DNA from 3 places in the Comamonas sp. 7D-2 genome. Region 2 is predicted to be linked to each of the others. Evidence: riboswitches for the same ligand, from Rfam matches in the RefSeq annotation. Region 2 holds a riboswitch; each other region holds the start of a gene.
What was found. A riboswitch is a leader RNA that binds a small molecule or an ion and turns the genes downstream of it on or off. The one in region 2 is predicted to bind thiamine pyrophosphate.
Positions count from the first base shown of each region.

Region 1: it holds a riboswitch for thiamine pyrophosphate, as region 2 does, so the genes downstream of both, MPZ60_RS11085 (long-chain-fatty-acid--CoA ligase) here and thiC (phosphomethylpyrimidine synthase ThiC) in region 2, are expected to answer to the same signal.
Region 3: it holds a riboswitch for thiamine pyrophosphate, as region 2 does, so the genes downstream of both, MPZ60_RS15895 (FAD-dependent oxidoreductase) here and thiC (phosphomethylpyrimidine synthase ThiC) in region 2, are expected to answer to the same signal.

Region 1 covers NZ_CP094238.1:2,383,159-2,393,235, reverse strand. Annotated here, with positions in the region: gene MPZ60_RS11085 (long-chain-fatty-acid--CoA ligase) at 1-983, opposite strand, end outside; TPP riboswitch at 1,054-1,145, opposite strand; gene MPZ60_RS11080 (TonB-dependent receptor) at 1,456-3,585, shown strand; gene MPZ60_RS11075 (hypothetical protein) at 3,670-3,825, opposite strand; gene MPZ60_RS11070 (energy-coupling factor ABC transporter ATP-binding protein) at 4,195-4,944, shown strand; gene MPZ60_RS11065 (energy-coupling factor transporter transmembrane protein EcfT) at 4,937-5,530, shown strand; gene MPZ60_RS11060 (biotin transporter BioY) at 5,541-6,134, shown strand; gene MPZ60_RS11055 (AMP-binding protein) at 6,131-7,642, shown strand; gene MPZ60_RS11050 (thiolase family protein) at 7,648-8,871, shown strand; gene MPZ60_RS11045 (nitroreductase family protein) at 8,897-9,610, shown strand; gene MPZ60_RS11040 (MetQ/NlpA family ABC transporter substrate-binding protein) at 9,844-10,077, opposite strand, start outside.
Region 2 covers NZ_CP094238.1:3,978,334-3,988,410, reverse strand. Annotated here, with positions in the region: gene MPZ60_RS18270 (nitroreductase) at 1-623, shown strand, start outside; TPP riboswitch at 705-822, shown strand; gene thiC (phosphomethylpyrimidine synthase ThiC) at 1,082-3,025, shown strand; gene MPZ60_RS18260 (ABC transporter substrate-binding protein) at 3,331-4,539, opposite strand; gene mog (molybdopterin adenylyltransferase) at 4,902-5,519, opposite strand; gene yjgA (ribosome biogenesis factor YjgA) at 5,512-6,195, opposite strand; gene pmbA (metalloprotease PmbA) at 6,262-7,683, shown strand; gene MPZ60_RS18240 (hypothetical protein) at 7,741-8,094, opposite strand; gene MPZ60_RS18235 (hypothetical protein) at 8,189-8,743, shown strand; gene MPZ60_RS18230 (EamA family transporter) at 8,856-9,770, shown strand; gene MPZ60_RS18225 (EAL domain-containing protein) at 10,021-10,077, shown strand, end outside.
Region 3 covers NZ_CP094238.1:3,430,617-3,440,693, forward strand. Annotated here, with positions in the region: gene MPZ60_RS15860 (hypothetical protein) at 46-909, opposite strand; gene MPZ60_RS15865 (sigma-70 family RNA polymerase sigma factor) at 906-1,493, opposite strand; gene MPZ60_RS15870 (hypothetical protein) at 1,529-2,425, opposite strand; gene MPZ60_RS15875 (cytosine permease) at 2,831-4,123, shown strand; gene MPZ60_RS15880 (ankyrin repeat domain-containing protein) at 4,189-4,956, opposite strand; gene MPZ60_RS15885 (SH3 domain-containing protein) at 5,080-5,553, shown strand; gene thiD (bifunctional hydroxymethylpyrimidine kinase/phosphomethylpyrimidine kinase) at 5,620-6,492, opposite strand; TPP riboswitch at 6,558-6,719, shown strand; gene MPZ60_RS15895 (FAD-dependent oxidoreductase) at 6,783-7,877, shown strand; gene thiS (sulfur carrier protein ThiS) at 7,983-8,180, shown strand; gene MPZ60_RS15905 (thiazole synthase) at 8,340-9,143, shown strand; gene MPZ60_RS15910 (thiamine phosphate synthase) at 9,154-10,077, shown strand, end outside.

The sequences.
Region 1 (10,077 bases), 1.6 Mb from region 2:
CACAGGCCCACATCCTCGGTCAGTATGGTGGTCACCGCGTTGTAGTTGGCCAGATCGCAATGCACCAGAATGCCGCGCTCACCAGCTGCCACGTCCCTGCCGGTGATCGGCTCCACCAGACGCGAACGAATCCAGTGCGGACCGGACTTGACCGAGGGCAGAATCGCATTGCCATCGTCATAGAACTGGGTACTCAGCTCCGTCATGCCATACATATTGATGCACAGACTGCGCGGCACGCCCAGCAGCTGCGAAAGCTCGGCATAGAACTCCTCGAGCGGCAGCTCGCGCGACTGCCCCTTGTAGCCGCCCGTATCCAGTACGCGGCTGCCTGCAGGCAGGCGAAAGCTGCGGCCCTGCGCACGCAGGGCATCCATCACATGGACCAGGCTGAAGCTCGCGCCCAGCAACGCAAACGGCTGGCCACTGCGCTCGGACTCTTCCAGCGCGGCACACAGGGCCGGCATGTCCAGCCCTTCCGAGTTCAGATAGTAGCGGCTGCCTGCCGAGCCGAATTCGGAACAGGCCAGGGCCAGATAGTGGGCCAGCGAGGAATTGGGCATGGCCTGCTCATCGGGAAACAGAATGCCCATCGGCATGCGCTCCAGCCCCTGCATGAAACGTCTGGCGAAATAGCGCTTCATGGACAGGTCGTAGACATCGAGCTGCGGATGGAAATGACGTCCGCGCGCAGCGCGTCCCGTGGTGCCGCTGGTCATGAATACGCGCTCGGCGGACGACGGCGGCTCGCTGCGCAGCTCCATGGCCTTGAAGGCATCGATGGGCACAGCCGGAACATCGCGCCAGCTCCTGACATTGCGCAGCGTAGCACCGCGTCGCTGGCAAAAGCTGCGAAACGGCGCATTGCATTCGTACTGGTAGGCGAAAAGGCGCAGGGCGAGTTGATTGAACTGGTCGTCGGTGCAGTCATCCATTGCGATGAAAGCAAGCAGATCTGCGACCAGCGAAGCGGCCTTGTCCATGAAATTCCTTCGAGAGCGGGGACATCATGCTCCGAAGGCTTGCTGACCATGCGAGAACGCACTGCCCTGAGGTCAGCTTGCAAGCTCTTCTTCCGCCGGTATGAACCGGGTCAAGTTCGCGGGTGTAGATCTCAGCACTGGCGTGCACCCCGGAGCGCGGCGCCATCTTACCCCAACGGCATCACTGCAAGGGGGCTGCACCGCCGCATGAAAGTCGCGTCACTTGTAACCTGGGGTAATGCTCCAGCACGGGCAAGAAGGACATACAGGGCAAAAACATCAAAATACTGCTGCCCAAATACAATCGACCCAGCACCGCAAGCTGCCTGAGACGTAACCTGCCACGGCGCCGACAATCACGCAGGTACGCCATGCCTGAAAGCGCGGCATGTCGCGTCGCTGGACTGCGTCAGCAGAGCTTGCAAGCCATCCAGGGCACTGAACGCCCGCCCCAAGCCCCAGAGATATTCACATGCATTTTTCGCGCCTTTGTCATCTGGCAGGCTGGCCTGTGGCCGCCGCCGGACTGCTGCTGACGGCACAGTCCGCAACAGCCCAGCAAGCCGCCGCCCAGCCGGAACTGCCCCAGTTGTCCGAAGTCACCGTGCGCAGCACCTTGCAGGAGTCTGCACTTGAGCAAACCCCGGCCTCCGTGACCGTGCTCGACGGCGAGCGCATGCGCGAGCGCAATCTGCAGGTCAATCTCTCGGAGTCCCTGAGTGCAGCTCCGGGTCTGCAGCTGCAGAACCGTCAGAACTACGCGCAAGACCTGCAGCTGTCGATTCGCGGCTTTGGCGCACGATCCACCTTCGGCGTGCGCGGCATACAGATCTATGTGGACGGCATCCCCTCCACCATGCCCGATGGCCAGGGTCAGACCAACAATATCGATATCGCCTCGCTGGAGCGCGTGGAAGTGCTGCGCGGTCCTTACTCCGCCCTCTACGGCAACGCCTCTGGCGGCGTGATCAATGCCTATACCGAACGTGGTGAAGGCGCGCCCTCGATGCAAAGCAGCTTTGCACTGGGCAGCGACGGCCAGAAGCGCCTGGGCCTCAAGGCCAAGGGCGAAACCAACGGGATTGGCTATGTGCTCAGCGCCAGCCGTTTTCTCACCGACGGCTACCGGGCCCAGAGCGCGGCGGACAAAAACCTGTTCAACGCCCGCATCGATGTCAAGCCCGACGAATACAGCCAGCTAACCCTGGTCGCCAACCATGTGGACATCGATGCCAAGGACCCCGGCGGCATCACGCCCAAGGACTGGGCGGCAGATCCGAAGGCTGTGGCGTCCAACCCCTTGCTCTACGATTCGCGCAAAAGCGTGAAGCAGACCCAGGCCGGCCTGACCTATGAGCGCCAGCTGGACGGCGGCCAGGCACTGCGCCTCATGGCCTATGCCGGTCAGCGCGAAATGATGCAGTTCCAGTCCACACCCAAGGCATCGCAGACCGGCTACAGAGGCGGAGTGATCGGTCTCAAGCGCGACTATGGCGGCATCGATGCGCGCTGGAGCGGCAAATACGAGCTGGGCAGCGGCAGCCTGAGCCTGATTGCCGGCCTGGCCGCCAACACTGTCAGGGAAGACCGTCAGGGCTACAAGAACTTTGCGGGCAACCAGCTGGGCGTGGTCGGCGAGCTGGTGCGCGACGAGCGCAACACCCTCACCAGCATAGACCCCTATCTGCAAGCCTCCTGGGCCTTTGCACCGCGCTGGAAGCTCGATGCCGGCCTGCGCTGGAGCAATGTGCAGTTCCAATCGCGCGACCATTTCCTGGCAGACAAGAACGACAGCGGCAATGCCGGATTCCATAAGCTGCTGCCGGTTGTTTCGCTCCAGCACGAGCTCAATCAGGACACCAATATCTATGCCTCGCTGGGTCGCGGCATGGAAACACCGACCTTCAACGAGATCTCGTACCGCCCCGATCTGGCGGGCGGTCTGAACTTCGGCCTCAAACCTGCGGTATCGACCAGTGCCGAGCTGGGCATCAAGCAAGGCTTCAATGTGGCCGGACTGCGCGGCGACTGGTCTGCCGCACTGTTCCAGACCCAGACCGACGATGAAATTGTGGTGGCCAGCAACGACAACGGCCGCACCTCTTATCAGAATGCCGGCAAGACCCGCCGCCGCGGCATGGAGCTGAGCACCAGCACCTGGCTGATGCCCCAGTTGCGCCTGAGCGGCGCGCTGACCTTGCTTGATGCCAGCCTGCGCAGCGGCTATTGCGACAGCAAGGGCCAGGACTGCACTCCCGCCGGCAACCGTATTGCCGGCACGGCCAGGCATTTGGGCTACCTGGGACTGGAATGGCTTCCCGCCACCGACTGGCGTGTGGGCCTGGACTGGCGTCATGTGGGCCGTATTGCCGCCGACGACAAGAACCAGGTCTATGCCCCCAGCTACAACGTGGCCAGCCTGAGCGTTGGCTACACCAAACGCCTGGGCGCCTGGAAGCTCAGCACTTTTGCCCGCATCGACAATCTGGCGGACAAGAACTATGTGGGCTCGGTCATCGTCAACGAAGGCAACGGACGTTACTACGAGCCCGCTCCGGGACGTCAATGGATGGCCGGCACCAGCCTCAGCTACCAGTTCTAAACATGTCATCCGGCTTTGCCGGACAGCAGAAAGCGGGTCCAGAGCCCGCTTTTTTCACATCCGGATAGATCAAAAGCGATTTTTTCAGAAAAATTCTGGTGCTTGTACATTGCCTGCTTGAGCCCGAAAGCCGCCAATCCCGCCCCGGTTTGCCTGCCAGACGACAGGCGCCGGCAACAAGCTTGCGCTCATCAGCCCTGCAAGCCACGTCAAAACACAGTCAATCACATCAATTTCCATGCCGGTGCGTATGCAGTTTGAGCGAAGTTAGCCCCTGAAGCAGGCAAGAACGGCACACAGAAATTCTTCACTCTGCAACACGCAGTCATCAGGGGTACAACTGCCACGAAATGCGGGCCAAATGACAACAGACATCCGCTCCAGGTAAAGAAATCAATTCTTATAGAAAATTCACATAAAAAGAGCTCAGATGGCGGGCTTTTGAAAGCAAATTCACAGCGCTAGAATCCGCCACCAGCGCTGCCTCGTATGTTTGAAGCCGGGGCACGGTTTCAGATTTCTCCGTATGTCAGCCCTTTTCGTTTCTTGCCATCCAAATTCCAGCCCGGCGCCTTGCAGCCCTGCCATTCCCGCAGTTGGAGCTGATGTATGAGTGATGGATTGCAAAGCCCCGCCCAACAGGGTGTGCAGTTGGTCGATATACGGCTGCAGCGCGGCCAGACCCAGGTGTTTGACGGCCTGAGCCTTAGCCTGACTGAAACGCGCATTGGCGTGATCGGCAACAACGGCGCGGGCAAGTCCAGCCTGTTCCGCCTGCTTTGCGGGCTCGAGCTGCCCCAGGCCGGACAAGTACTGGTGGATGGCATGCCCTTGCTGCAGGCGCGCGAGCACAAGCCCGGCCTGATCGGCCTGATGTTCCAGAATCCGGACGATCAGATCATCTTCCCTACCGTGGAGGAAGAACTGGCCCTGGGCCTTCGCCCCCAGGGCCTGAGCAAGCAGCAAGCCAGAGCCAGGGCGCGCGAGTTGCTGGCCGCACGCGGCCTGGCCCACTGGGCCGAGCGGGCCGTCAGCAGTCTGAGCCAGGGCCAGCGCCAGCAGGTGTGCTGGCTCTCGCTGCTGATTGCGGCGCCGCAACTGCTGCTGCTGGACGAGCCCTTTGCCAGCCTGGACCTGCCCGGTCAGGCCCGCTTGGCCCAGGATATTGCCACCGCACCGCAACAGGTGCTGGTCTCCACCCATGTGCTTGACCATGTGCGCGACTTTGAGCGCGTGATCTGGCTGGAGCAAGGCCGGCTGCGTGGCGACGGCCCTGGCCGCGACATCTGCAGCGCCTACGAGACCTCCGTACAGGAGCAGTTGCTGAAGAAAAGCCCGCACGGAGACCTGCATGGGTAGCCTCTACAGCGAAGTTGCGACCTGGCTGCATCGCTGGTCGGCCGGCCTCAAGCTCTTGCTGCTGGCGGTTTTCGGTACGCTGTTGTTTCTGATAGCCAACCCCTGGGCGTTGGCGTGCTGCGGCGTGGCTTGCCTGGTTCTCTGGATATCGCTGGGCGAGGCCACACAGGTGGCGCGCCGGCTGATGCGCTCGGTTATCGTCGCGGCGCTGCTGGTGGCGGGCTTTCATGCCTTCATGGGCAACCCTTTGCTGGCAGCCGTCAGCAGTCTGCGGCTGATCTGCGCCTCGACCCTGGGCATTGCGCTGACCATCACCACCCGCCCCAGCGATCTGGTCGAGGTACTGGAATGGCTGCTCGCCCCGCTGGCCCGCTTGGGCATCCCCACCGAGCGCGTGGCCATGCAGCTTGCACTCATGCTGCGCTTTACCGAACATTTCTTTGTGCAATGGACAAAGCTGGACGAGGCATACCGCCTGCGCACCGGCAAAAGCGGCGGCCTGCGCCTGATTGCACCGCTGACGATTCATATGCTGCAGGCCACGCGCCGTGTGGCCGACGCCCTCTGGGCAAGACTGGGTTTCTAGGAGAGCATTGATGACTACCACACCCTCTCACACCGTATCGCGCGGCGGCGCACGCTCCATGGCTCAGGTATCGCTGTTCGCCGCCCTGATGGCCGTGATGGGCCTGATTCCCAAGATCGACCTGCCGTTCGGCGTGCCCATCACCATCCAGTCGCTGGGCGTGATGCTGGCAGGCGTCATGCTCGGGCCCTGGCGCGGCCTGCAGTCCATGGCACTGTTTCTCGCGGCCGTGGCCGTAGGTCTGCCACTGTTGTCGGGCGGTCGCGGCGGCATCGGAGTCTTCATGGCACCGTCTGCCGGCTATCTGATCGGCTACATGCTGGCCGCAGGCATCACTGGCGCCATCATGGCTGCCCTGCCGCAGAGCACGCCGCGTCGCACGGCGCTGAGCGCCTTCATCGCCTCCTTGATCGGCGGCCTGCTGTGCCTGCATGCCTTTGGCGTGCTGGGCCTGATGCTGATCGCCAAGATGAGCCTGAGTCAGGCCTTTGCCGTGACGCTGGCCTTTGTCCCCGGCGACTTCATCAAATGTGTTCTCTGCGCCATCATCGTCCACACCGTGGCACGCGGAATGCCTGACTGGCGTTTTGGCGGTCGCCGGTGAACGCGCTGTCCGCGGCGGCACCGCTGCAGGGTTTCTGGCAGCTGGTTCATGGCCCGCTGGCCTATTGGGCGCAACACCGGCCCGATGTTGTGGCCTTGCAGAGCGAGGCCGGCTCCTGGACCTTTGGCGATCTGCATGCCGAGGTCGAGCAGCGCTCGGCACGCCTGGTGGCGCAACGCGCACCGCAAATGCTGCTGCTGGATGCCAGCCGCTCAACGCTGGAGCGGCTGGTGGACTTTCTGGCCGTGATCCACAGCGGCCGCTGCGCGGCGGTTGCCGACCCCGACTGGCAACCTGCCGTGCGCCAGCGCATTGAAAGCTGGCTGCCCGCGCAGCCCTGCGAGCTGGAATCGGCAGCACCGACGGCAGCCTTTTATACCGGCTTTACCTCGGGCAGCACTGGCCTGCCCAAGGGCTTCAAGCGCCACCATCTGTCGTGGACGGAGAGCTTTCGCGTCGGCCTGCAGGATTTCGGCCCCGTCGTCGCCCAGCGCACGCTGGCACCGGGGCGCATCTCGCATTCGCTGTTTCTGTTCGGCGCCATGCAAGGCATCTGGTATGGCTGCGGCGCCGTCATGCAGGAGAAGTTCTCTGCCTCGCGCTGTCTCGCAACCCTGGCGCGCGGCGATACCCCCTGTCTGGTCGCCGTGCCCAGCCAGTTGCTGCTGATGCTGCAATGGGCCGAGCATCGGCAGCTCGCACCGATTCCCGAGGTCGAGCTGATCACCATCAGCGGCGCGCGCTGGATGCGCGCCCACACGCCGGCGCTGCGCGCTCTGTTCCCCAAGGCCCGCATCATCGAGTTCTATGGCGCCTCCGAAGCCAGTTTTGTCGCCTGGATGGATGCCGACGAAGCCAGCGGCCCGCAGGCAGTGGGCAGGCCATTCAGCAATGTGGAGCTATCCATTCGCCCCACCGGCAGCGATGCCGCAGAGAATGCGCTGGCCGAGCATGACACCAGCCATGCCAGCGACGGCCTGATCTATATCCGCAGTCCCATGCTGTTCATGGACTATGTGGGCGACGCCCATGACGCCACGGCCGTGCTGCGCGATGGCGACTGGCTGTCCGTGCGCGACATGGGTCATATCGACGAACGTGGCATGCTGTGCCTGGCAGGCCGCCAAAGCCGCATGATCGTCACCCAGGGCAAGAACCTGTTTCCCGAGGAAGTGGAGAACCTGCTGGCCAGCCACCCGGCGATTGCCCAGGTCTCGCTGCACGGCCAGGCCGATGCGCTGCGAGGCCTGCAGGTACACGCTGTGCTGCAATGGAGGCCGCAGACCGAGGCGCCTTCGGCCCTGGAGCTGAACCAGTGGCTGCGCGAGCGCACCGAAGCCTTCAAGGTGCCGCGCCAGTGGTGGGTTTGCGAACACTGGCCGCAGACAGCCAGCGGCAAGACCGACCACGGCCAACTGGCCCAGGCCCTGCGCGCCAGCATGGCCGGGCCTGCGGGAGCTGCCATATCCCCTGCCCTGCTCCCCTCATTGCGGCCGTGGCAGAGTTGAGGCCCATGCCAAGCAAGACCCCCATCATTGCCTGGGCACGCAGCCCGGTGGCTCCGCTAGGCTCGGCCCTGGCCCAGCTCAGCCCTCATGAACTGGGCCGGCCGCTGCTGCTGTCACTGCTGCAGCAAAGCGGATTGCCGGCCCATGCCGTGGATGCGGTCGTCGTCGGCAACGCCCTGGGAGCTGGCGGCAACCCGGCGCGCATGCTGGCACTGGCCTCAGGCCTGCCCGATGGCTGCGCCGCTCACACCATTGATACCCAGTGCTGCTCGGGCCTGGATGCGGTGGCCATGGCCGTGGGTCTGCTGCAATCGGGTCAGGCCGAGGTGGTGATTGCTGGCGGCATCGAGGCCTGGAGCCGCGCCCCCATTCGCCAGACCCGCCCGCTGCTCCCAGGCGAGCAGCCCCAAAGCTACGAGCGCCCGCCATTTGCCCCCGAGCCCGCGAGGGACCCCGATATGTTGCAATCGGCTGCCGACTATGCGCTCACGCATGGCTTCAGCCGCAGCCGGCAGGAGCAGTATGCGCTGCTGAGCCACAGCCGGGCCCTGGCCGCCCAGGCTCAACTCGCCCCGGAAATCGTGCCCGTGGCCGGACTTGTGGCCGACGCCTATCCGCGTGCGCTGCAGCCCGCTCGTGCCGCGCGCATGCCGGTGCTGGCCCGGGGCAGCTGTGAGGGCGCGAGTGCCGACGACATCGCGGCCCACGCACTCAGCCCCCTGACCGTCTCGGCCAAGGCCGATGGTGCGGCCCTGATCCTGCTGGCCACGCCCGAGGCCTGCGCCCGCTGGAATCTGCAGCCCCGCGCACAATGGCTGGCCAGCGCCAGCGTGGGCGCTGCGCCAGAAACACCGCTGCTGGCCGCCATTGCGGCGGCGCAGATGGTGCTGGCCCGAGGCAGCCATGCGCTGGCCGGGCCGCACAACTCACCGTTGCTGGCCCGGGATCTTTCGGCCATCGAACTGCATGACGCCTTTGCCGTGCAAGGCCTGGCCTTTTGCACCGCCATGGGCCTTGCGCCCGAGCAGATCAACAGCGCAGGCGGCGGCCTGGCGCGCGGTCACCCGATAGGCGCGTCAGGCGCGATTGCGCTGGTGCGCTGCCTGGCTCAGCTTGAGTATCAGGCCCGGTCATCGACACCCAAGGCCGGACTCGGCCTGGCGACCATCGCCGGAGCCGGCGGCATCGGAGCGGCAACCCTGGTGCAATGGCTGCAAGCCGCTCCCTGAATTCATTTTTGATAGCTATTACCCCATGTCCAGCAACGGTTCAGTCGTAAAAACATCTGAAGGCTTCGACTTGCCGGCAGGCATGGCGCTGATGCAGCAGCGCCGCTCCACACGTGCTTTTCTGCCCGATGCCGTGCCTGACGCGCTGCTGGAGCAACTGCTGTTGATGGCGCGCCAGGCGCCCAGCGGCGGCAATCTGCAACCAGGCCAGCTGATCGCAGTACGCGGCAAGCTGCGCGAGCAACTGACTGCCGCCCTGCTGCAGGACGTTGAAAGCCAGGTGCCCGAATGCGAGGACTACGCCTACTTTCCGCGCCCCATGCCCATGCAGCTGCGCAAGCGCCAGGTGGCTTCGGCACAGGCGCTTTACGGCGCCCTTGGCGTGGCGCGCGACGACCGCGCCGGGCGCGAAGCGCAGTTTGCGCGCAACTACCGCTTCTTCGATGCACCCGTGGCGCTGGTCGTCACCATCGACGCCCATTACGGCCCCGGCGGCTATCTGGATCTGGGCATGACGCTCTACGGCCTGCAACTGGCCGCCGCCGCCATGGGCCTGGGCAGTTGCGCCATCGGCGCCCTGGCCTCGTACCCGGCCACCGTGCGCCGCGTGCTGGGCCTGGCCGAGAACAAGCACATCGTCTGCGGCCTGGCCCTGGGCTGGGCCGACGAGTCCGCCCCCGTCAACCAGACCCAGACCACGCGTGCGCCGCTGGGCGAGTGGTTTCAGGCAATGGAATAACTAAAAAAACGATAGCTATCAGCACAATCCATCAATAGATCTGAAGGTATTTTCTACCTAAAACAAAATACCAGCGAGCGCTAGCAGCTATCCATTGGAGAGCAGTAAAAAAGCGCTGCAAGTGCAGCGCTTAGTTCGATGCCCGTCAAACAGGCGCCGCCCCGCAGCGAGGCTATCGTCTCCCTTGGGGCGTGCGGCCAGGGCAAGGCGCGAAGCGCCTCAGGGGGTAGTCATCAGAACGCCGGGAAGACCGATCCCTTGAATTCCTTGTCGATGAACTGGCGCACCTCATCGGAGTGATAGGACTTGATCAGCTGGGCGACCCATGGCTGATTCTTGTCGGCATCGCGCACCACCATGATGTTCACATAGGGGTTCTTGGCCGACTCCAGCGCAATCGCATCCTTCTTGGGGTTCAGACCAGCCGAGATCGCGAAGTTGGTGTTGACGGTGGAGGCATCCAGATC
Region 2 (10,077 bases):
TGCGCGCTTTTCTGCCGCAGGCCGTGGCTGCTGCCACGGTGCGGGACTTGCTGGAGACCGCAGCGCAGGCGCCGTCCGGCGGCAATATGCAGCCCTGGCGTGTGACTGCAGTGGGCGGACAGGCGCTCAAGGATCTGTGCGCCAGGGCCAGGGAGACCGAGGCCGTGCAGCGCCCCGGCCTGTCCTATCCACCCGGTTTGTGGGAGCCCTACCGCAGTCGCCGCTTTGAAAACGGCGAAGATCTGTATCGCTCACTCAATATCGGTCGCGAGGACAAGGCAGCACGTCTGGCCCAGTTGGCCAAGAACGGCCAGATGTTCGGTGCGCCCGTGGGTATTTTCGTGGCCGTGGAGGAGCGCATGGGCTATGCGCAATGGGTGGATCTGGGCATCTATCTGCAGTCCTTCATGCTGCTGGCGGTGGAGAAAGGTCTGGCCACCTGTGCCCAGGGCTTCTGGCGCATGTACAACGACATGCTGATCGAACAGCTGGCATTGCCGGATGGCTACCAGATTGCCTTTGGCATTGCCCTGGGCTACGAGGATGTCAGCGCGCCCATCAACCAGTGGCGCGCAAGCCGTGCTGCCAGCAATGAATGGCTGGCGCTGCAGGGGCTGGATTGAACGGCGGATTAGACGCTTGAGGGTCAGGATAGTTAAACAGCTTCAAGAGTGCGCAAATTGTGGCAAAACCAGCCTATACTGCGTGCAGCTCCGGGGTGTGCGAAAGCGCTGAGATGCCAGTCACTGTGAAAACAGTGCAGGCGAACCCGACGAACTTGATCCGGTTCATACCGGCGGAAGAAGAGCGGGACCCTGACGCAGGGCCGATGGATTGACAGGGCAACTGGCACGGGTGCCAGCCCTGAAAGCCATGGGCACAGCAAACCCCAGGCGCCTCGCGCACTGGGGTTTTGTCTTTTCTGGACAGCCGGTGCGTGAAGAACCAGGCCGAGATTGCAGAATTTCGGCGGCACAGGCCGGATACCCCATAGCGGGCCGGGCCAGTGCAGGGCAAGATCAGAGCAGGGCCGCACTCCACGGAGCGTTTGATGCACTTCAACCGCTTTGAGGAGACTGCGATGAACGCCCCTGATTCCATCTTTACGCCAGCCGCTGGCAACGCCCCTGACGCCACCCGCTTTGCCGAACTGCTGGCCCAGTCCCGCCAGCCCTTTCCGGCTTCGACCAAGAGCTATCTGAGCGGCTCCATCTATCCCGAACTGCGTGTGCCGGTGCGCGATATTGCGCTCACCAACGGTGAGCAGGTCAGCGTCTACGACACCTCCGGCCCCTACACCGACCCTGCTGCCAAGATCGATGTGCGCAGCGGTCTGGCCAGCGTGCGCGGTGCCTGGATCGAGGCGCGCGGCGACAGCGAATACTATGTGGGCCGCCAGCGTGTGGCGCTGGACGACGGCGGCAAGCGCGGCGAAGAAGACCTGCGTGTGGAGCAGCTGCGTGCCGAAGCCGCAGCGCTGCAGCGCCAGCCGCGCCGAGCCAAATCAGGCCAGAACGTGACCCAGATGCACTATGCCAAGCGCGGCATCATCACGCCCGAGATGGAGTATGTGGCCCTGCGCGAAAACGGTCGCCGTGAATGGATGGCGCAGTACCAGCAGGACGCGGCGCGAGAGCTGCGCCTGGCCGGCAACAGCCTGGGCGCAGCGATCCCGAAGATCATCACACCCGAATTCGTGCGCGACGAAGTGGCGCGCGGCCGCGCCATCATTCCGGCCAATATCAACCACCCTGAAATCGAACCCATGGCCATCGGCCGCAATTTCAAGGTCAAGATCAACGCCAACATCGGCAATTCGGCCGTGACTTCCAGCATCGAGGAAGAGGTGGAAAAGCTGGTCTGGGCCATTCGCTGGGGTGCGGACAATGTCATGGACCTGTCTACGGGCAAGAACATTCACACCACGCGCGACTGGATTGTGCGCAACTCGCCCGTGCCCATCGGCACCGTGCCCATCTATCAGGCGCTGGAAAAGGTCGGCGGCATTGCCGAGGACCTGACCTGGGAGATCTTCCGCGACACGCTGGTCGAGCAGGCCGAGCAGGGCGTGGACTACTTCACCATCCACGCCGGCGTGCGCCTGGCCTACATCCACCTCACGGCCCAGCGCCGCACCGGCATCGTCTCGCGCGGCGGCTCCATCATGGCCAAGTGGTGCATGGCTCATCACCGCGAGAGCTTCCTCTATGAACATTTCGAGGACATCTGCGACATCATGAAGCAGTATGACGTGAGCTTCTCGCTGGGCGATGGCCTGCGTCCCGGCTGCGCGTCGGATGCCAACGACGATGCCCAGTTTGCCGAGCTGGCCACGCTGGGCGAGCTGACGCAGATCGCCTGGAAGCACGATGTGCAGACCATGATCGAAGGCCCTGGCCATGTGCCCATGCACATGATCCAGCAGAACATGACCGAGCAGCTCAAGCACTGCCACGAGGCCCCGTTCTACACCCTGGGCCCGCTGACCATAGACATCGCCCCCGGCTACGACCACATCGCCAGCGCCATCGGCGCGGCCATGATCGGCTGGTTCGGCACGGCCATGCTGTGCTATGTAACGCCCAAGGAGCATCTGGGTCTGCCCGACCGCGACGACGTCAAGCAGGGCATCATCGCCTACAAGATTGCGGCCCATGCGGCCGATGTCGCCAAGGGCCATCCGGGCGCGCGTTCGCGTGACGATGCGCTCTCCCAGGCGCGCTTCGACTTCCGTTGGCAGGACCAGTTCAACCTGGGACTGGATCCCGATACGGCCCAGGCCTACCACGACGAAACCCTGCCCAAGGACAGCGCCAAGGTGGCTCACTTCTGCTCCATGTGCGGACCCAAGTTCTGCTCCATGAAGATCACCCAGGAAGTGCGCGACTTTGCCAAGCAGCAAGGCGTGAGCGCCGAGAACAGCATTGCCGTGGGCATGCAGGCCAAGGCGGCGGAGTTCAATCAGGCGGGCGGCGATTTCTACATTCCCATCGTCAATGCATCGACCGACACCACGGCACGTTGACCTGAACTGAAGCCGGGCTGCGGCACTTGTGCATCAAGCGCTTTTGCCCGTCGCCATGAAAAAGGCAGGCCGCAGGGCCTGCCTTTTTGCCGAGTGATGCCGCAGGGGCTGCAGCGTTCGGCTTGGAAAGGGTCGCTGGGGACGCCGCCCGTCAGGTCCATCTCGATAAGGCGCAAATATCGCGATGTAAGTTTGTTGCGGATTGACGCTTGGAGCTGTTGGAACTGCTGCCATGAAAAAACGGACAGCTGCCGCGGCTTGCTGTCCGTTGTGCCGATGCGGGGCATATGCCTCGCGGGTTCAAGTCACCGCCAGTACTGGCATTTGCTTTCCGCCTTGGTGGTCCAGATCTGCTCGGCTGGCAGCTTCTTGATGATCTTGTAATAGTCCCAGGTGCCCTTGGATTCGGCCGGCGACTTGACCTGCATCAGGTACATATCGTGCACATATCGGCCGTCTTCACGGATATAGCCCTGGCCGAAGAAGTCGTCGATCTTGGTGCTTTTCAAGGTGGCCATGACCTTGTCGGCATCGAGCGTTCCGGCTTTTTCCACGGCCTTGAGGTAGTTCATGGTGGCCGAGTAGTCGGCAGCCTGGATCTCGCTGGGGCGGCGCTGGGTCTTGGCCATGAAGGCGTCGGCAAACTTGCGCGAGCCGTCGTTCATGTCCCAGTACCAGGGGGCGGTGAACTGCATGCCTTCGGTGTTCTTAAGTCCCAGGCTGTGGATGTCGCTGAAGAAGACCAGCAGGCCGGCCAGCTTCATGTTCTTGGTGACGCCGAACTCCTTGGCCGCCTTGATGGAGTTGATGGTGTCTCCGCCGGCATTGGCCAGGCCCAGGATCTGCGCCTTGCTGTTCTGGGCCTGCAGCATGAAGCTAGAGAAGTCGCTGGCGTTGAGCGGCGTCTTGACCGAGCCCAGCACCTTGCCGCCACGCGCTTCGATGATCTTGCTGGTGTCGGCTTCCAGTGCATGGCCGAAGGCATAGTCGGCCGTCACGAAGAACCAGCTCTTGCCGCCCGTGTCCACCACGGCACCGCCCGTGCCCTTGGCCAGGGCCACGGTATCGAAGGCGTAGTGCACGGTATAGGGGCTGCATTGCTCGTTGGTCAGAGCCGAGCTGCCCGCGCCATTGTCGATGAAGACGCGCTTTTTCTCCTGGGCGACCTTGGCCATGGCCAGGGCCGTGGCGGAGTTGGTGCCGCCGAACACCAGGCTGATGCCTTGCGTGTCTATCCACTCGCGGGCCTTGCTGGCCGCGATATCTGCCTTGTTCTGGTGGTCGGCTGTCAGCAGCTCGATGGGCTTGCCCAGTACCTTGCCGCCAAAGTCGTCAATCGCCATCTGTATGGCAACGGCACCGTTTTTGCCTTCCACATCGGCATAGAGGCTGGACATGTCGGTGATGAAGCCGATCTTGACTTTTTCCTGTGCCATGGCGGGAGCCGCGAAGGCCGCCGTCAGGGCGAGAGCCAGCAGGGAAGCAGTGGGCGCAGACTGGGACAAGCGATGCATGGAGTCTCCTGAAAATTATGAGAAATGTGGAGAGAGCGTGCAGCGTCCGGTTGGCGGGTGGCCGCCGTCGCTGCATCGCAGCAAACATGCTAGGGGTGGCTATTGCGTCTGGCATCGGGGCAAGCACTTGCGGGAAATCCCAAGGGATACACCATCTTTGATAGCTGCTAGCGCTTTTTGTTCATAGGTTTCAGATGGATTTATTGCTGAAGTCCATGGATGAAAGGCGCAAATTGCTTTTATTCTGATAGCGATTGCAGCGAGATACCCGCAGCAGCCATGCCACGTGAGCACCATGAAAAAAGCAGCCCGCAGGCTGCTTTGGTGGATGTTTTGGCAGGGATTGCACCTGGCGCTGCAGGCTATGCAGTGCGCGGCGCGCGAATCGCGGTCTTGGGGCGAAAGGCCTTGCAGATCTCGTCATGGGTCTCGAGATAGGGGCCGCCGATCAGGTCGATGCAGTAGGGCACGGCAGCAAAGATGCCGTTGACCTTGGATTTGCCGTCGGCGTCCTTGAGGCCTTCCAGCGTCTCGGCAATCGCCTTGGGCTGTCCCGGCAGATTGATGATCAGGCTGCTGCCGCGTATCACCGCCACCTGGCGCGAGAGTATGGCCGTGGGCACAAAAGCCAGGCTGATCTGGCGCATCTGCTCGCCAAAGCCCGGCATTTCCTTGTGGGCCACGGCCAAAGTGGCCTCGGGTGTCACATCGCGCAGCGCGGGGCCGGTACCGCCGGTGGTCAGCACCAGGCTGCAGCCTGCATCGACCAGCTCGATCAGCGCCGCGCTGATGCCGGCCTGCTCGTCGGGAATCAGGCGCGGCTCGAACTGGATGGGGTTCTTGAGCGCGCGGCTCAGCCATTCCTGCAGCGCGGGCAGGCCCTTGTCTTCATAGACGCCGCTGCTGGCGCGGTCGCTGATGGAGACGATGCCGATCTTCACGGCATCGTGAAGATATACGGATACGGGCGCATCACTCATCGCCGTCATCCTCGGCGCTCGCACCGGCCTTGCCGGCGCTGGCCAGTTGCTCGCGCACCAGCTGGAACAGGTCGCGGTAGGCGCGGCCCTTGCTGACTTCCTTGGGTTCGGCATCGGGGCCGGCGGCAGCGGCCGCTGCGGCGGCTTGCTCCTTGGCCTTGTCGATGTCCTTGCGCGACTGGCGGATCAGCGAGCGCAGCTGCTGCACATCGGTGCCGGGGAAATGCTCCAGCCAGATGGACAGGGCCGCTTCCTCGACGATCAGGCGGTCGCGCCATTGCTCGGCCACCTGCAGCGACATTTTTTCGCTGGCGGAGCCATTGCGCTGCTCGTCCAGCGCCTGCTTCACGGCCGCGACCTGTTCAGGCGTCAGCTTGCGCATGAGCTTGCCGACATATTGCATCTGGCGGCGCTTGCCTTCGAAGTTGGTGATGCGCTTGGCCTCGGCCAGCGCGTCGATCAGTTGGTCGGACAGCTGCAGACGCTTGAAGAGGTCGCTGCGCAGCGTCATCAGCTCCTTGCCCAGATCCTGCAGCGCATCACTTTCGCGCTTGAGGTCGGTCTTGGTGGAATCGTAAGTGCCTTTGAGTTCGGCCTTCAGCTCAAGGTCCAGCTCGCTGCCTTCGGCAACGAACTTTCCGCGAACAAAATAGCCTTTGGTGGGTTTGCGTGACATGGTAAGGGGGGCAATATCGGTGGCAGCGCAGAGGGCGCCGCAGTGGCGGCTATCATATCCGCCGCTATGAAAAAACCTCGCTCCAGCAATACAAGCACTTCCAGTGCACAGGCCCAATCCGCACCGCAAGCCGGTTTCAGCTTCAGCCAAGCCTTTTTCGAGGGGCTGGTGGACCAGGCTTTGCAGCATGCCAAAAAGCTGGGTGCGACGGACGCCGGCGCCGAGGCTTCCGAGGGCTGCGGCCTATCGGTCAGCGTGCGCAAGGGCCAGCTGGAGACCGTGGAGCGCAACCGCGACAAGTCGCTGGGCGTGACCGTCTATCTGGGTCAGCGCCGGGGCAATGCCAGCACCTCGGACTTCTCCGAAGCCGCCATCAAGCAGACCGTGCAGGCCGCCTATGACATCGCGCGCTTCACCGCAGAAGACCCGTTTGCCCGCCTGCCCGACAGCGCAGATATCGCGCTGCCCGGCACGCATCGCGATCTGGATCTGTTCCATCCCTGGGATATCACCAGCGAAGCCGCTGCTGAGATGGCGCTGCGCTGCGAGGAGGCCGCCTTCAAGACCCACCGTCGCGTGAGCAACAGCGAAGGTGCGGGCGTCTCGGCCCAGCAAAGCCATTTCTTCACGGCCCATACCAACGGTTTTCGCGGCGGCTACGCCAGCTCGCGCCACAGCATGTCGGTGGCGCCCATCGCCAAGCTGCCCGGCAAGAATGGCGAGATGCAGCGCGACTACTGGTACAGCTCCATGCGCAATGCTGCAGATCTGGCCTCGCCAGAAGCCGTGGGCCGCTACGCCGCAGAGCGCACGCTGAGCCGTCTGGGCAGCCGCAAGATCCCGACCACCGAATGCCCGGTGCTGTTCGAGTCTCCGCTGGCCGCCGGCCTGCTGGGCAGCTTTGTGCAGGCCGTCAGCGGCAGCGCCCTCTATCGCAAGAGCACGTTCTTGCTCGACTCCATGGGCAAGCCCATCTTCCCCAAGCACATCGATGTCGAGGAAGACCCCTTTGTCCTGGGCGGCAAGGGCAGCTCGCCCTTTGACGAAGAGGGCGTGCGCGTGCAGGCTCGCAAGGTGGTCGATGCCGGCCGCGTGGAAGGCTATTTCCTGTCCAGCTACTCGGCGCGCAAGCTGGGCATGAAGACCACGGGCAATGCCGGCGGCTCGCACAATCTGGTCATGACTTCGCGCCGCACCAAGGCGGGCGACGATCTGGATGCCATGCTCAAGAAGCTGGGCACGGGCCTGTTTGTGGTCGAGCTGATGGGCCAGGGCGTGAACTATGTGACCGGCGACTATTCGCGCGGCGCCAGCGGCTTCTGGGTGGAGAACGGCGAGATCGCTTTCCCCGTGGACGAAATCACGATCGCGGGCAACCTCAAGACCATGTTCAAGGGCATTGAGGCCATCGGAGCCGATGCCTACAACTACGGTGCCAAGACCGTGGGCTCCATGCTGATCAATCGCATGAAGGTGGCCGGCAGCTGATCGCTGTTGGTCGCTCCATGAAAAAAGCAGCCCGGCGGCTGCTTTTTCATTTCTGCATCAGCTCTCGGCTGCGGCCTGAACTATGCAGTGCGAGAGTTTCTCGAAATGCTTGTGGGCATCGGCACTGAGCTCGATCTGCTTGCGTCTGGCATCCTCGGTATCGGCCAGCAGGATCCAGCCTTTCTGGCGCATGGACTTCAGACGGGTGTGAATCGTGGCCGGAGACCCCAGTTCACGCTGGGCCATCAGATCCCGGACGCAAAGACGCTCCTGGCGCGTGCCGGCATTGGCGATTTGCTCCAGCAGGCGTTCCTCCAGTGGATCCAGTGCGGGCAGCACTGGCAGGTTGCGGATGGTCGCTGCCAGGTGCAGAAAGCGTAAATAGATATCGGCAGACAGGGACTTTGGCATGAGAAGGCAAAAACAGGCGACGCGCCGCTAACGAAGAGCGAATAAACGGCACTCATAATACTGTGCAGACAGTGAACAAGCTCGGCGGCAGCGCATGAAGAACATTTGGACGCAATTTTCGGTGGCGGTTATCACGGCTTTGCTGTTCCTGGCGATGCTGGCTCTTAATCAGTGGATTTTCTCCGAACTGGAATTTGTCAGGGGCGTCAACTGGATTTACCTGCCTGCAGGCGCTCGTCTGCTTTGTACCCTGCTTTTTGCGGAGGCGGGCGTGGCCGGGCTTTTCGTCGTGTCATGGCTGGTCTGCAACTTCTACTTTTTCCCGGATGACTGGCTGCGGGCATTTGCGGGCGGCATCATGGCCACGCTTGCCCCTTATGGCACCTATTGCGCAGCTCGCAAATGGATGGGGCTCGGGCGATCTCTCAGTGATCTCACGCCGCGTCGCCTGCTGTGGCTCAGTGTCATTTACGGACTGAGCAATGCCTTGCTGCACCAGGCCTGGTCCGTGGTCATAGGGGATGGTTTTCAGATGGACCAGCTTCTTGTGATGATTCTGGGCGACTTCAGCGGCACCTTGATCGTCCTGTACGTATTCAAGGCCTTGCTCATGCTGCCGATCAAAATGGACCGGTATCTGCTCAAGTAAGACCGTTTGCAGTCCCGGTATTCGATTTGACCGCTTTCGCAGCCAGCCATGACTGATGGCAAGTCATACTAGGGGGCTTGATCTAGAAAATCCAATATCAGTTGTCAGTGTCATGAGTTCTGCATCCTCACCCACCTCCGGCATGAGCCGTCCGGACTGGCTCAGCGCCATCATCGTCATCGTGGTCTGGGGTCTTAATTTCGTGGTCATGAAGTGGGGGCTGGCCAAGCTCTCGCCCCTGCTGCTGTGCGCGCTGCGCTTTGCCGCGGCATCGCTGCCGTTTCTGCTGTTCGTGCGTCCGCCCAAAAATCTTTCCTGGGGTCTGCTGGCCGCCTACGGCCTGGTGCAAGGGGTCGGGCAGTTCGGCCTGCTGTTCACCGGCATGAAGCTGGGCATGCCTGCCGGCATGGCATCCGTGGTGCTTCAGACCCAGGCTTTCATCACCATGCTGCTGGCGGCTGCGTTCTTGCACGAGAAACCGCAGCGCTGGCAATGGCTGGGCCTGCTCATCGCTCTTGCCGGACTGCTGCTGATCGGTGCAGCCCATGGTGAGGGGACATCGGATATGACGCTGATCGGTTTTGTGCTGACTGTGGGCGCCGCTGCCATGTGGGCCGGCTCGAACCTGCTGACGCGGATGGCGGCCAAGCAAGGCTCGTATGAGCCGGTGTCCTTCATCGTCTGGACCAGCGTCTTCCCCATGCTGCCGCTGCTGTTGCTGTCCCTGTGGGTGGATGGCGCGGATTCGGTGGCTTCGCAGCTGCAGTCCATAGGCTGGAGCGAGCTTGGGGTGATCGCCTATCTGGCTTTTTTGTCCACCTTGCTGGGCTATGGTCTGTGGACGCGGTTGCTGCAGCGCTATGCAGCCAGCACCGTGGCCCCATTGTCGCTGCTGGTGCCGGTGATCGGTCTGCTGTCGGCCATGCTGCTGCTGGGAGAAGCTCCCAATGGCCTGCAATGGCTGGGCACGCTGGGCGTTCTGCTGGGCATGGTGGTCAACCAATTTGGCGGCAAATGGCGACGCTGAGACACCGGCTGGCTGATAGCCGGGCACACCGCTGCTCTGCCGCAACGGCCTGTGACTGCCCGGCAGAGTACTTTGCCAGCGCAGCACAGGCTCGCAAGTCAATAATCAAAGTTTTTTTTGAACACTTGGACTGAATCACGAATATTGAATCTCGTTTTCGTCATTATTATTGCCTGCATCCAGATAAAAGCATGACTTTTCCATTCCGGATTCGAGCCGGCCTGGGATGCGAATATGCAAAGGAATAATGATGCGAGAGGGAGATATTGGCGCGATGCCTCCTGAGCTGCAGCTGGCCCAGCTGCAG
Region 3 (10,077 bases), 550 kb from region 2:
GGCCAGACCATCACCCAAGCCCGCGTCAAGCGGGCTTTTTTTGTCTCACCGCGGCGGATCCGCTATATATTTAGAAGCATCCTGCCCAGACTTGGCATCATCCGGCTGCGTTTCCCCATGCTTTCGCGGGCGGCAATCCAGCGGCTTGCCTGCGATGCCAGAGGCTTTGTCCGCCCCCTCTTTTGCAGCTTGCGTATTGCCATGCACCTCAGCCGTCAAGGGGCATAGCGGCAATTGCGCGCTTGACCTGGAGATCTGCGGCGCCATGGCCTCCGCCGTGGCAGCAGGTTCTGTGGTCTCATCGCTGCGGGATGGCGCTTTGGCAGCCGACTTTGCGGAGCGCGCCAGGCTGGCAGAGGCTGCAGCACCCGGGGCCGGAGCAGCCTCTGGCCGCAGCACAGGGGCTGATGCAGCTATAGATGCTTCCATATCCATAGCTTCTGGTGTTTTCCCTGCCTGGATTCGAGTCTTTTTTTCCGTGGATTTCTGCGCCAGCGCCGCCGCGCCCGGAGCCGATTCCACCATGGCAGCGCGATCCGCACCCTCAACTGCCGGAGCCGGCTGCGATTCAGCTGGCTGGGCCACTGCTTCGGCCCTGGAATCTCGCTCGCCCTCCTTGTCCAGCCCACTCCACCAGGCGGCGTGCTGCAGCATCAGCCAGCCCACCAGCCCGACAGCCGCCAGTCCGCCCAGCGCATGACGCAGCCAGAAGCGCTCATTGGCGGCAGGCTTGTCCATAGGCTCCGTGGGCTCCTGCCCCACAGCTGCCGCGCGCTGGCGTGCGCGCTTGAGGATGGCTGCGCTGCTTTGCGCACTGGGGCCACGATCCTCTGCCACGGCCTCGTGGTAGAGCTCGCGCAGCGCATCGGGCTTGTCGTCGCCAGACGGGTTTTCGGGGTGCATATTCATGCCAGTTCCTCCAGCGCGGCGCGCAGTTTGGCACGCGCATAGCGCAAGCGGCTTTTGGCCGTTTCCTCGGCAACGCCGGTGGCCTGGGCAATTTCGGCCAGCGTCAGATCAGCCTCGACCTGCAGCAGAAAGCACTCGCGCTGCTCGGCCGGGAGCCGGGCAAGCGCTGCCAGGATGGCCTGAGCCATGAGTTGACGATCGAGCTGCTGCTCGGGCTCAAAGCCCGAGGCCGCAAACAGGCTTTCGGCCAGCCGCATGGACTCTTGCGTGTCTGCCGACAGGCTGATGCCCGGCCGCTGCCTGCGCCAGTGATCGACCAGGCGGTTGTGCGCCATGGTGAACAGCCAGGTCGTGAACCTGCTGCGCACCTCATAGCGGCAGGCGCAGTCCACCACGGCAAGCCAGAGGTCTTGCGCCAGATCATCGGCCAGCGCAGCATCGCCCGTGTTGCGATAGAAATAGCGCCATATGCGCAGGCTGTGCCGGGCATAAAGCGTCTCGAACGCCGTGGCCTGCCCTGCGGCATAGCTGCGCATCAGGGCTTCATCGGCGAGTTGGGCTTGGGCAAGCGGCGGTGCAAGCATGCCCGCGATTATGCAAACTCCGCAGCCCACTTTGCTCAGTTGCGCGGCGGGTCCGGGACAAAACCATTGTCGCCAGGAAAGGGATTGGGCACGCGCGGCTGCGGCGGCCGTGGACGAGGCTCGCGAATCACGCCTCTGGCGACCAGATTGGCATAGCTGTCGTAGCGGATACGCACCATCTGCCGGGGCTGGTCTGTATCGGCCTCGAAGTCCACCTGGGTGACTTGCGAGCGCTCCACCGCGCCATGGCCCGTGCCTAGCGAGGGGGTCGGTGAGGCCTGTGGCGCACGGCGCTCGGCGCTGCGGCTCTTGCTGGCGGCCTGAGGCACGGCGACATCCGCCGCTGCAGATTCAGCCGACGAGGCACTGGCCTGCGCTTGCGGCTCATGGAGCGGCCCCTGGTAGGCAGCAGGCTCGGGCAGCTTTTCGCGGTACAGCGCGACCCCGATCACGCCCACATCCTGCGACCGGCCGGTTCTGGCGGCATAGGACATATCGCTTTCGGAAAAATAGAACGCGGCCACGTTGTCATTGCTCTTGCGCCAGCCCCGCACGTCATAGCTGTCGCCCGCATCCAGCACATAGCCGCCTTCGGCGCGAGAGCTCGCCGTGCGGCCATTGATGGCATTGACCCCGTCGACGCTGATGACGCCCATGATGCGGCGGCTCTCGAAGTTGCGGATGCGCACCGCATAGTTGGCACCGGGGCGGCCCACCACCCACAGCTCTCCCTCGTGACTGTACTGGGGCAGTACCCGGCCCGTGGCACGTTCGATGATGCTGACCTGGGCCAGCTTGTGGTTGCCGCGCGTCCAGGCCGAGGCCGGCGCGGCGGCCACCATCGCGACAGCGCAGAGCAGCGAAGCGCGCAGCAAACGGCCGCGCGACAGCAAGAAACCTGGAACCGGGGGTTCGATATGGACAGACAACATGGACAAGGCCTCCTCAAGGTACAGCCACAGCGGCGTGAAACAAACTTGTCGGAGGCTGAAACGCAGCAGCGGACGCAACGGGGTCAAGACAGGCACTCTGATTTGCAAGCATTTGCAACACAGCTTTGCGCTGCAGTTCTGCCCCCGCCGCTGCATGTCTGGCACAATCGCGCTCGCTGCAGCCCAAGGCAGGCAGCAATGCTGGGGGTGTCCTGACCATGACCGGTCAGGGCTGAGAGAGTCCCTTTGAACCTGATTGCGCAAGCGGTGTCTTGACCATCGCTTGCCCGAGATCATCCTCGCGCAGGGAAGCTGTCCAAGGTGTCAGACCGCGACTGGCCAGGTCTTTGCTGGCTCGCCGCGCAAACCATGCGGCCCCTGCTTCGTTTTTCTGGCGGAGCATTCATGAATTCATCTTCTTCCACATCGGCCAATCGGGCCCTGGCCCCGGTGACGGCTAAGGAGCGCGTCTTTGCCTGGCGCGACCATGCCTCGCTGTGGTTCAGTCTGGGCGTGGGCCTGCTGGTCATGCAGATGGGAGCCTATCTGCTGCCTGCGCTCAGCCCGCTACATGCGCTGATCGCGATAGCCATCGGCTCGCTGATCGGCGCCGGTCTGCTGGGCTGGGTGGGCAAGCTGGGCTGCGACAGCGGCCTGTCCAGTGCAGGGCTGATGCACAGCGTCTACGGCCGCCACTTCGCACGACTGCCTATCGTGCTCAACATCATCCAGCTGCTGGGCTGGGGCAGTTTCGAGCTGGTGGTGATGCGCGACGCCACCGTGGCGCTGGGCAAGCAAAGCGGCATCATGGGCGCTGCCTACTGGCCCTGGCTGGCCACTCTGCTCTGGGGTGGCGTGATCCTGCTGCTGATGAGCGGCTCCATGACCACCTTGGTGCGCCGCATCATCTCGCGCGTGGCCTTGCCGCTGGTGATTGCCTCGCTGCTGTGGCTGAGCTGGCAATTCCTCAAAATGGCCGGCGCCACCGGCCTCGGGACCTTGCTGGCCCGCGAAGGTGCAGGCGGCATGAGCATGCTCGGTGCCGTCGATCTGGTGATCGCCATGCCCATCAGCTGGCTGCCGCTGGTGGCCGACTATGCGCGCCACGGCAAAAGCGGCAAGTCCGCGCTGTCGGGTGCCTGGACCGGCTTTGCCCTGGCCAATATCTGGTGCTACTCCCTGGGCGTGCTGGTGGCCCTGACCCTGCCCAGCGAAGACCTGGTCACGGCCCTGCTGCTGGCCCAGGGCGGGCTGATTGCCCTGTCGCTGATTCTGATCGACGAGGTGGACAATGCCTATGGCGATGCCTACTCGGGCGCCATGTCGGCCCACAGCCTGCAACCTGGCTGGAGCATTCGCCGCTGGGGCCTGCTGATCGCGGCCCTGTGCACGGCACTGGCCATGGTGCTGCCCATGCACAGTCTGGAGCCGTTTTTGCTGCTGCTCAGCTCCTGCTTTGTGCCGCTGTTCGGCGTGATGCTGGGTCGCCTGGCCTTTGGCACCGATGCCGTGCAACTGATGCAAAAAGCGCCCGCCATGCGCTGGGATGCCGTGGCCATCTGGGTGCTGGGCATTGCCTTCTATCACCTGCTGCCCTATGTGAGCACGGCCCTGGGCTCGGCCCTGCCCACGCTGGCGCTGACTTTTGTGGTGGCTCTCGCCACACGCCAGCTGCAGCCTCGCTCCGTTGCCGCCTGACTGAAACTCAAAGGCAATAGCATCACACGCGCGATAGAAAGGCTCTGCAGCCATCTCCTCTGTTCTTACTTGGCGCCCGCCGCCTGCAGCATATGAACCACAGCCTTCTGCCCGCGCTGGCGTGCATGGGCCAGGGCCGTCACCCCATCCTTGTCAGGCAGATTCAGATCCGCCTTCGCGTCGATCAAGGCCCGGATGATGGCCTGATGGCGCGGCCCGCCGTCGCTGAGCACCACGGCTTCCATCAGGCAGGTCCAGCCCAGCCGGTTGACATGGTTCACATTCACGCCGGCGGCGATCAGCGCCTGGGCCGTTTCCAGATGGCCGCGCTCGCAAGCCGGAATCAGGGCCGTGCCGCCATAGCGGTTGGTGCTCTTGAGATCGGCGCCATAGGAAATCGTCATACGCACAATCTCCAGCCGGCCCTGCGCACCGGCCAGCAGATAGGCGCTGTCCTGCATCTGGTTCTGGATATTGGGGCTGGCACCGTGCATCAGCAGCGATCGCGCCACCTCGATATGGTTGGCCGCCGTGGCCAGCAGCAATGGGGTATTGCCCCGGGCGTCCTGCACGTCGACAGGCGCGTTGCCAGCCAGCAGATTGCGCACCGCCACGGCATCGCCCTGCGCGGCAGCGGCCAGCAATTGCTGGCCCAGCATCTGAGGATCCCCGGCTTTTGGCGCCGCAGCGGCGGCAGGTGTTGCAGCCGCTGCATTCGCCGATGCCCTACTCTGGCAGGCCGTGAGCAGGGTCGCGGCGGCCAGAGCCGTCAATGCAAGCGTCAATCGGGTGGTCAACGAGGCACGCCCATGGGCGCTGGTTGGCTGGTTCATGGCATTCCTTTATGGCTGTCGGGTGTTCAGCCCCTGTCAGCTTTCTACAGGAACTATAGCTAGCCACGCAAGTCCGATGGGGGTTACAGCCTGTTTTCAATCGATAAAAGGAGAATCTGCCCCGTGCCTTGCAACCGCTGGATCCGCACCGCCGCCACTTCAAGCCTGATCGCGCTGGGTGCGCTCACCGCCGGCCTGCTGCCGGCCCTCGCACAAGCCCAGGAATTTGTCAGTATCAAGGGCAAGACCGTGAATGTGCGCGAGCAGCCCAACACCCGCTCCGCAACCCTCTGGGAACTGAGCAAGGGCTATCCGCTGCAAGTCACCCAGCGCAAGGGGCAGTGGCTGCGCGTGAAGGACTACGAGTCCACGCTGGGCTGGGTCCACGCCCCGCTGACCAGCAAGAGCCCGCATATGGTGGTGACGGCGCGCACGGCCAATCTGCGCTCCGGCCCCGGCCAGAAGCACAAGCGCGTGGGCAAGCTGGAGCAGCATGAGGTGCTGCAGACTCTGAAAAAGCAAGGCAGCTGGGCCCAGGTGCAGCGCAGCAACGGCCAGAGCGGCTGGGTGGCCAAGAATCTGGTCTGGGGCTGGTAAGCCCTGCAACACGAACACCCAAAGCAAAGGCCTGCAGCAGCAGGCCTTTTTTGCGGGCGCCGGCAATCAGCCTTCGACGATCAGCTGCGTGCGCGGCGCATAGCCGTGATTGAGGGGGCCGTGACCCTGGCCGGTATAGACCTCGGCTCCCGCCTCGATGGCGCCCAGAATATAGCGGCGCGCCTCGGTCACTGCGGCCTCCAGCGCCAGCCCCTGAGCCAGGAAGGAGGCAATCGCCGACGACAGCGTGCAGCCCGTGCCATGGCCGTTATGGGTGACGATGCGCTGCGACTGCAGGCGCAGATAGTCGCCGACCTGCTGGCCTTGCCGGCCCAGAACATCCATGACCAGATCGCCGCTCAGATGCCCGCCCTTGAGCAATACGGCCGGCGCCCCCATGGCCAGCAGATCGGCCACGGCCGCATCCAACGCTCCAATGCCGTCGATGTTGCGACCCAGCAGCAAAGCTGCTTCATCCAGATTGGGGGTAATCACCGTCGCCAGCGGGAACAGCTCCTGGACCAGCGCCTGTGCCGTCTCGGGAACGATCAGGCGGTCACCACTGGTGGCCACCATCACGGGATCCAGCACCACGTTCCTGATACCGTGGCGACGGATAGCATCCGCCACCACGCTCACCACATCGGGGGTTGCCAGCATGCCGATCTTGACGGCATCGACGCCTATGTCCTGCACAACGGCATCGATCTGGCCGCGCACGGTATCGAGCGGAATGCCGTGAATACCCGTCACACCCAGCGTGTTCTGCACGGTGATGGCCGTGATCGCCGTCATGCCGTAGCAGCCCAGAGCCGCACAGGTCTTGAGGTCGGCCTGGATACCGGCGCCACCGCCGCTGTCCGAGCCAGCTATGGAGAGCACGCGTGCATAGCGCTTTTTTGCGGCGCCGGAGATGGAGGAAGAAGCAATCACTGTCATGGCAAAAATTATCGCCCATGCGCATGGTCAATGCGTGCTGTTTGCGGTTGTGCTGTAATGTCCAACGGACGAAACAGGGGTGTCCCGCAGGCAAGCAGCCTGTGCGGACTGAGAAACACCCTGGGGCTGCGCCAGCCACGGGCTGCGCACCAGAGCACCATCCGTGCCCTGTGCCCCCTGCACCCGATCCAGGTCATGCTGGCGTGGGGAGTTTCACAAGCCGCAAGGCATGCCGCGTTTTGTCCTGCACATGGCCCTGTTCCTGTGTCCGGATGGAAAACGATTTGCACATGTCATTGCTACAAGCTTCTTCAAAGATCGCAATTCTCGGCGGCGGCCTCATGGGCCGTCTGCTGGCTCTGGCCCTGGCCCAGCGCGGTCATGCCATCGACCTCTATGACGCCCATGGCCCGCAAGGCGATGGTGCTGCGGCGCGCGTGGCGGCTGCTATGCTGGCGCCGCTGGCCGAGTCGGCCATTACCGAGCCCGGCGTGGTGCGCATGGGCCAGCATGGGCTCAAGCGCTGGCCCGAGCTGATAGCTCAGCTCGAGCAGCATGTGTTTCTGCAGCAAAACGGCACGCTGATTCTCTGGCACCGCCAGGATCAGGGCGATGCGGCACGCTTTTTCGGCCTGCTGGAGAAAAACCGGCGCATCAACCCCAGCCTGCCGGCCATGCAGGAGAAGACCGGCGCGGCGCTGCAGGACTGCGAGCCCGCGCTGCAGGGACGCTTCAACCAGGCCGTCTATCTGCCCGGCGAAGGCCAGCTCGACAACCGCCAGCTGCTGACGGCGCTGGTCGACAAGCTCAGCGCCCTGGGCGTGCAGCTGCACTGGGACAGCCCGCGCGAGGTCGGCGACTTCCGTCCCGGCGCGGCCGGCCAGCCCGACTTCGTGTTCGACTGCCGCGGCCTGGGTGCCCGCAGCCAGTGGAAGCAACTGCGCGGCATTCGCGGCGAGGTGGTGCGCATTCACGCGCCCGAAGTCACGCTGCAGCGCCCCACACGCCTGATCCATCCACGCTACCCCATCTATATCGCGCCCAAGGAAGATCATCTGTTCGTGATTGGCGCGACCGAGATCGAATCCGACGATATGTCGCCGGCCAGCGTGCGCTCCACGCTGGAGCTGCTGAGTGCGGCCTATACCGTGCACTCGGGCTTTGCCGAAGGCCGGATTGTGGAGATCGCCACCCAGTGCCGCCCCACCCTGCCCGATAATCTGCCCGCCGTGCGCCTGCTGACGCCGCGCGTCATGGAAGTCAACGGCCTCTACCGCCACGGCTTCATGATCTCGCCCGCCATGCTCGACGTGGTGCTGGAGCTGCTGGACCACAACGACTCGCCGCTGGCGCGCGAGTTCGATGTCGCCGTGCATCGCGGCTGAGCCGCGAGCCCGAACTTTGGCGCACAGCACTTGCACCCCCTGCGCACGCAAGCGCCGCCGTGCAGAGGTTTAACTTAGCACCCGCTTTATTTTCCGTTTCATGCCATGAAGATCACCCTCAATCAGCAAGCCACCGAGCTGCAAGCCCATGCCACCGTGGCCGATGCGCTGGCGCAGATGCAGGCCAAGCCCCCGTTTGCCGTGGCGGTCAACACGGTGTTTGTGCCCAAGACGCAGTACGCCGACCATGCGCTCAACGAGGGCGACAGGATGGAAGTCATCTCTCCCGTCACCGGCGGCTAGAAATGAATCCCCCTGAGTCGCTTCGCGCCTTCCCCCAGGGGACGACACCCTCGCGGCGAGACGGCTCTTGCTCGGTGTCACTGACTTGGCACATGCCTGTTTGAGGCTCACTGGGCTTCACACGCATTGCGGTACAAAGACAAGAGATATAGATAGATCATGAATACAAAAACCACCGACGACACCCTGGTTCTCTACGGCCAACGTTTTGAAAGCCGCTTGCTGCTGGGCACCTCGCGCTATCCCTCGCCGGCGATTCTCGAAGCGGCTGTGGAGCGTTCCAGGCCCGCCATGGTCACGGCCTCGCTGCGCCGCCAGGGCAGCAATGCGGCCGAGACCGGCGCCAGCTTCTGGGAACTGCTGCGCAAGCTCAATGTGCCCGTGCTGCCCAACACGGCAGGCTGCATGACCATCCAGGAAGCCGTGACCACGGCCCAGATGGCGCGTGAAGTCTTCGACACACCCTGGATCAAGCTGGAGCTGATCGGCGACGACTACACGCTGCAGCCCGACACACTCAATCTGGTGGAAGCCGCCTCCATCCTCATCAAGGACGGCTTCCAGGTCCTGCCCTACACCACCTACGACCTGGTGCTGTGCCAGAAGCTCGTCGACGTGGGCTGCCAAGCCGTCATGCCCTGGGCCGCACCCATAGGCACCGGCCGCGGCCCCATCAACCCCTATGCCATGCAGATGCTGCGCGAGCGCCTGAAGGTGCCGCTGATCGTCGATGCCGGCCTGGGCCGTCCCTCGCATGCCTGCACCGTGATGGAATGGGGTTATGACGCCGTGCTGCTGAACACCGCCGTGGCCCTGTCCGAAGATCCCGTGGCCATGGCCGGCGCCTTCTCCGATGCCGTCAATGCCGGTCACGCCGCCTGGCGCGCAGGCGCCATGGCCGAGCAGAACGCCGCCCAGCCCAGCACACCCGTGCTGGGCACCCCTTTCTGGCATCAGGAATAAAGGCCGTCCCATGGACTCCGCTGAAATCAAGGCCCTGGCGCAAGCCATCATCCACCAGCACAGCGCCAACTTTGGCGCCCGGTTGCACCACGATGCCAACTCGGTCGAGCTGACGCCCCAGCCCGTGCCGCCCGCGCTGCGCCAGGACCCGGCCTATCTGGCTGCGCTTGAGGCCTGCAGCGAGCTGGGCTTTATTGCCGTGGATGCTGAGACTCTGGCCCAGGCCTGGCAGCGCCAGAGCGAGCGCACCGACCAGTTCGATGTCACCCACTGGCCCGACGACCCACGCGACTTCGGTCTCGGCAAGGCCGACCCGGCCCTGGCCTTTGCCCATTGTCCGCGCGAGCTGGGCCTGTATGGCGTGCTGCCCACGGCCGAATGGGTGGGCCGCATGGCCCGCGCGGGTCTGCCCACGGTGCAGCTGCGTTTCAAGTCCGGCGACAGGGCCGCCGTTGCACAAGAGGTCAAGGCCGCTGTTGATGCCGTCAAGGGCACGCAGGCACGCCTGTTCATCAACGACCACTGGCAGGCCGCGCTGGACGCAGGCGCCTACGGCATCCATGTGGGCCAGGAAGATCTGGACGTGATCGGCCAGCGCGATCTGGAGACCATCCGTAGCTCGGGCACACGCCTGGGCGTCTCCACCCATGGCTACGCCGAGATGGTGCGCGCCCATGCGGTCCAGCCCAGCTATATCGCCCTGGGCGCGGTCTTTCCCACCACGCTCAAGAAGATGGCGACAGCCCCGCAAGGACTGGCGCGGCTGGCGGCCTATGTGCGGCTGATGCAGCAATACCCGCTGGTGGCGATTGGCGGCATTTCCGAGGACCTGTTCCCCGCCGTGCGCGCCACGGGCGTGGGCTCGGTGGCCGTGGTGCGCGCCCTGGTCAACGCCCCCGATCCGGAAGCTGCGGCCAAGCATCTGCTGGCGCGC